Idiomarina loihiensis L2TR: one gene and its partner. The protein of the gene in region 2 interacts with the protein of the main gene of each other region in a pairwise test. Links are inferred from orthologs where the notes say so. Each region holds a gene or a part of one and is shown on either strand. Other genes may lie near its edges.

Region 1 (3,000 bases), 1.1 Mb from region 2 along the record:
GTGCGAACCCTCACTTTAAGGCTTGGTGTCCGGAAACTCAGTTGGCTAATGCCTGGGTTATTTTAAAGCCGAACACCCGGCCAACCTTAGTTCTATTAAGTTCTCCAGATTTTTGGCACACGACAGCAAGCCTCGAGGGAGCTCCTTGGTTAGAAGAGTTCCACGTGGAACACATCAGCTCGCCAGAGGCCATTGAAAAACTACTCCCTTACGATAAGAAAAGCGCGGCTTACCTTGGTGAACATATTGAGGTTGCCAAGGCTCTGGGTTTTGAGAATATAAACCCAGATCCTGTTCTTCACTTTTTTCATTATCATCGCTTGTTTAAAACCGACTATGAAATTGCCTGTTTAACTCAGGCAAACCATATAGCGGCTGAAGGCCATGTTGCGGCCGCTGACGCCTTTTTTAACGGCGCCTCGGAGTTCGATTGTCTGTTGAAATATATGGCGGCTACTCGTCAAGGGCAGAATGAAGTGCCTTATAATCACATTATTGGGCAAAATGAAAACGCCAGTGTTTTGCATCACTGGATGCCTGATAAGAAAGCTTCAGGCTCACTCAAGTCGATGCTGGTTGATGCAGGCGCTGAGGTTTGCGGTTATGCCGCTGACATTAGTCGTACTTGGTCTAAACAACACAATGAATACGAAGAGCTGATAGCCGCGCTTGACCAAATTACATTGGCTTTAATTGATAAAATGAAGCCGGGCGTTGAATTCCCGGCGCTGCACCAGTTGGCTCATGAACAAATTGCTAATGTACTTTTTGCTTTTGGTTTTGTCAGTTGCAGTCCTGAACAAATGATTGAAGACGGCATAACCACGGTATTTCTTCCGCATGGTTTAGGTCATCCTCTGGGCTTGCAGGTGCACGACGTTGGCGCTGCGCAGGCTGATGAAAGGGGTACGCCAATAGCTCCTCCCAGCGGTCATCTTACGCTAAAAACCACTCGTACCGTAGAGCCTCGGCAGGTTTATACCATTGAACCCGGAATCTACTTTATTGAGCCTTTGCTGCAGAAATTAGCGAATTCACGCAATAAGCATTTAATTAACTGGCGCAGAGTGGATGAGTTTAAACCCTTTGGTGGAGTGCGAATCGAGGATAATATTGTGGTTTACCGCGAGCGAAATGATAACCTTACACGCCAAACTGCATTAGATGCTTACGTGAAAAAGGTTACCCGTCTTGCATGATCAGGATTACGACATTCCGGCTTCGGAAACGGAAGTCGAAATAGAAGTTAAAGGCAGCCGCTTTATTGCGTGCCTGGCACATACAGCAAACGTCGACAGCGCATCAGAGTTTCTGGCCGTGATAAAAAAGCGCTGGCCTAAGGCCTCTCACTATTGCTCTGCGTCGCTTTTTTCAGCACCTAATAACAGCCAGAGTATGGCTTACAGCGACGACGGAGAACCCTCGGGAACAGCGGGGCGACCTATGCTTATGGCGCTACAAAATAGCGGCGTCGGCGAGGTTACCGCTATAGTCGTGCGATATTTTGGTGGGGTGAAATTGGGAACGGGCGGACTTCAGCGAGCCTATACCGACGCGACAGTCGCCGCATTAGCTGAGCTTGAAAAAGAGCAAAGGGTTTTTAAACAACGCTTTCAGTTAAATTTTGCTTATACCGACCAGGGCGATGTTGAACCGCTTTTGCTTGAGGCCAATGCTGAAACGGAATCTTCGGAGTACGAGGAAAGTGTGCGGCTTAAGGTGTTGCTACGCCCCGTGAATGTTGGGGCGCTGCAGAAGAAGCTACAAGCTGCCACCCGTGGCCGGGTGCAGTTAAAAGAACTGGACTAAAAGAACATAGCACTTGGCTGGAAGACTTTTTCAACCTGATCAATGTACTTTTTATCCAGCAAGAAAAGAATCACGTGGTCGTCGGAGTGAATGATGGTTTCACTGTGCGCCATAAGCACTTCTTGTCCCCGGACAACCGCACCAATGGTGGTTCCCGGCGGAAGCTTGATATCTTTAATGGCTTTACCCACCACTCGGGACGTGTCTTCATCACCATGTGCAATTGCCTCAATAGCTTCGGCGGCCCCTTTTCGTAGTGAGTAAACGTTAACAATATCGCCACGGCGTACGTGAGTTAGTAGAGCTGAAACAGTCGCACGTTGCGGTGAAATGGCAATATCAATTTCGCCTCCCTGCACCAAGTCAACATAGGCGCTACGCTGAATGAGCACCATAGTTTTACGGGCGCCCATACGTTTAGCCAGCATGGCTGACATAATGTTCGCTTCGTCGTCGTTGGTAACCGCAATAAATACGTCGATATCTTCAACGTGCTCTTCTTCCAGCAACTTTTGGTCGGACGCGTCACCGCGGAAAATTAAGGTATGCTCAAGGCTTTGCGAAAGCTCTTCCGCGCGGGTTTCTGAACGCTCTATTAGCTTAACCCGGTGATCAACTTCCAGTTGTTTCGCCAGGCCGGCACCAATGTTCCCGCCACCAACAATCATTATTCTGCGGTATTTGTCTTCCAGCTTTTGCAGTTCCTGCATTACGGTACTAATGTGGCGGGTGTCGGCAATGAAGAAAACTTCATCATCGGCTTCGATGATTGTGGTTCCGGTAGGGCGTATAGGCTTACCCTGACGATAAATAGCCGCAACCCGGGTGTCGATATTGGGAATATGTTCCCGCAGTGTTGAGATAGCATGGCCAACGAGCTTCCCGCCGTAGTACGCCTTTACCGCGACCAAGCTGGCTCGTCCGTTGGCGAACTCCATCACTTGCAGTGCGCCGGGGTAATCAATAAGTCGGCGAATATAGCTGGTTACCAGTTGTTCCGGTGAAATAATGTGGTCAACTGGGGCATCCTGATTATGAAAAAGCTGATCTTTATAGCGGATGTATTCTTCAGAGCGAATTCTGGCTATTTTCTTTGGCGTATTAAATATCGAGTAAGCAACCTGACAGGCAATCATATTAGTTTCGTCGCTGCTGGTTACTGCAATAAGCAAGTCGGCATCGTCGGCACCC
Region 2 (3,145 bases):
TTTTTCAGTATTTTGACGGGGTTCAGAAAAGAAAAACCCGCTGCCGGAAAAGCAGCGGGAAGTGTTATGCTCAAGCGAGACAATAACATGAGGACCTCCGTGTCCGGTGTGCCGTGTCCTTCAATAGACACCGCACTATGTTAGTCCTGCTTTTATATTTTAACTATTGGCAAAGTGAGTGTTTGCTCGTAAGCCTTTAACTACTTTTCTTCTACCTGCCATTTACCACTGCGGTAAAAAGCCTTCCAGCCCGTTTGTTTCTTCTTAATTTCAGTAACAACGTACTGTTCTTTGTTCTTTCTTGAAAAACGAACAATAGCATCATTACCGTCATCATCTTCTTTAGGGGCTTCAGCCAGGTACTTGAATTTTTCCGGTAAACGATCTTTAAACTTAGCCAGTTCTTTTACCGTAACTGCCCGAGTTTCTCTCGATTTAGGGAAGGTATTGGCAGACAGGAAAATACCGGAGGCACCGTCTCTTAGCACAAAGTAAGCATCCGACTCTTCACAAGGTAACTCAGGCAACGGCACTGGGTCTTCTTTCGGTGGCGCAGCTTCCCCGCTTCGCAGTAATTTTCGGGTGTTTTTACACTCACTGTTAGTGCAGCCGAAGTACTTACCAAAACGTCCCGTTTTTAACTGCATTTCAGAACCACACTTATCGCATTCAATGGTGGGTCCGTCATACCCCTTAATGCGGAAAGTCCCCTCTTCAACCAGTTGACCGTCACATGTTGGGTTGTTACCACAAACATGAAGCTTACGCTTTTCGTCAATAAGGTAACTGTCCATTGCGGTGCCACACTTAGGGCAACGCTTTTTGGCACGAAGCGCTTCTGTTTCGCGCTCTTCTTCGTCAGTCACCTCTATCGCTTCTTCGCCCGGTGTCAGGTTAAGCGTTTTGGTACAACGTTCTTTGGGCGGTAAGTTATAGCCAGAACAGCCAAGGAATACGCCCGTGGACGCTGTTCTTATTCCCATTTTACGACCACACTCAGGGCAATCGATATCGGTAAGAACCATGCTGTTCTCACGCATGCCGCCCTCAGTCGGTTCCAGTTCTGCTTTTTCCAGGCGCTCTTTAAAGTCTGCATAAAACTTATCCAGAGTCTCTTTCCAGTCACGTTTCCCGGCAGCAATATCATCCAGCGCCTGTTCCATTTCTGCCGTAAAGTTATAATTCATTAGCTCAGTGAAGTTCTCAATCAACCGATCATTGACAATTTCACCCATTTTCTCGGCAAAGAAACGACGGCTCTCCACCCGAACATAACCGCGATCCTGAATGGTAGAAATAATTGAAGCATAAGTTGATGGACGACCAATGCCTCGTTTCTCCAGTTCTTTGACCAGAGAAGCCTCACCATAACGCGCCGGTGGCTTAGTAAAGTGTTGTTCCGGATTCAGTTTCTCCAGCTGTAATGCATCGCCTTTTTTCACATCAGGCAAGGTCGCATCACCGTCTTTTTTACTACTGGCCGGAGGCATCACCTTAGTCCAACCGGCAAACCGCATCACACGTCCGCGAGCTTTCAATTCAAAATCGCCGGCGGTTGCCGTCAGGGTGGTACTATCGTATCGAGCCGGTACCATTTGGCAGGCCACAAACTGACGCCAAATCAACTCATACAAACGCTGCGCGTCTCGCTCCACAGAAGCCAGTGACTCTGACTTAACCTTCACATCTGACGGACGTATCGCTTCGTGCGCTTCCTGTGCGTTACTTTTTGCACCATAGCGAACAGGATCGTCCGGTAAATAATTTTTACCAAAGTCCTTGGTAATTAATTCACGACAAGCATCGACAGCCTCAGAACTTAAATTGGTTGAATCGGTACGCATGTACGTAATGTGGCCTGCTTCATACAGACGCTGAGCCATCATCATGGTTTTCTTAACGCCAAAGCCTAATCGGGTACTGGCGGCTTGCTGCAGAGTCGAGGTAATAAAAGGCGCACTGGGTTTACTGGACGTTGGCTTATCTTCACGCCCGGTAATTTCATAGCCGGCTTTTTTCAGTAGTGCTAAAGCTGCGTCCGTTTCCTGTTTATTGGACGGACGGAAGTTCTTACCAGCCTGCTTCATCACCTGCATGCGCAGAGACTCGTCCGCAGGCGTGTTTAAGTCTGCATGAACGTCCCAGTACTCTTCCGGTACAAAGGCTTTAATTTCACGCTCACGTTCAACCACAAGCCTTACAGCGACAGATTGGACACGTCCTGCTGACAACCCTCGGGCGATTTTCTTCCACAACAAGGGCGACACCATAAAACCAACGACCCGATCCAGGAAACGTCGGGTCTGCTGCGCATTAACCCGGTCGGTGTTCAGCTCTGCCGGATGTTGAAAAGCTTCTTGAATGGCTTTTTTCGTTATTTCGTTAAACACCACGCGTTTATATCGCGAGTCATCACCACCAATAAGTTCCCGCAAGTGCCAGGCTATCGCCTCCCCCTCGCGGTCCAAATCCGTTGCCAGAATAATTTCATCTGACTTTTTGGCTAACTGTTTTAGCTCTTTAACGACTTTTTCTTTTCCCTGCAGAACCTCGTAATGCGCTTCCCAGTCATTTTCCGGGTCAACCCCCATACGAGCAATCAGTCGCTTATAATCACGTTCTTTCTGGTATTTTGCCTTAGCATCCGGCGACATCTTGCGTACTTCTGCAGCCGGCTTACTCTTTATTGTCTCAGTGGCACGGGTAGGCAGATCACGGACATGACCAACACTGGACTTAACGACAAAGTCCTTACCTAAATACTTATTAATCGTTTTGGCTTTTGCCGGAGACTCGACAATGACGAGCGATTTTGCCATAGAATAATCGTTCTCTTGTTGTAGATGACCGTGTATATACGTGCTAACAGTAACAATTACAAGTGCAATTGCTCTTTAGCGGCCTTTTTTAGGTATATCGGTTATCGCTTGCAGAAACAACCGCAACTCGGTTATTTGATAAAAATTCGCACAAGTTAAATAAACAGTCACAATTACGTTAGCAAGCCAAAGTCCAGAAAAATAAAGGCTTTCAAGGCCGTTTTAAAACAGTATAATGGCAATTAAGTTTCTATTTTTAGGTGCACGATACGTGCAGGGAGTATCGACAAGTGAGCATGCAACACTTCGAAGTCAACTATGACGGT

The links.
Region 1: the proteins of topA (region 2) and IL_RS00085 interact in binary tests that used the Escherichia coli proteins (3 or more experiments, as listed by UniProt). The link is inferred for Idiomarina loihiensis L2TR from one-to-one orthologs.

The regions. Positions count from the first base shown.
Region 1 is NC_006512.1:16,790-19,789, forward strand. It holds IL_RS00085 (YigZ family protein), read left to right. Parts: upstream 1-1,191; coding sequence 1,192-1,809; downstream 1,810-3,000. Other genes in the region: pepQ (Xaa-Pro dipeptidase), read left to right, coding at 1-1,199; trkA (Trk system potassium transporter TrkA), read right to left, coding at 1,806-3,000.
Region 2 is NC_006512.1:1,077,100-1,080,244, forward strand. It holds topA (type I DNA topoisomerase), read right to left. Parts: upstream 2,820-3,145; coding sequence 201-2,819; downstream 1-200. Other genes in the region: IL_RS05175 (TadE family protein), read right to left, coding at 1-89; astB (N-succinylarginine dihydrolase), read left to right, coding at 3,116-3,145. UniProt on the Escherichia coli protein: Releases the supercoiling and torsional tension of DNA, which is introduced during the DNA replication and transcription, by transiently cleaving and rejoining one strand of the DNA duplex.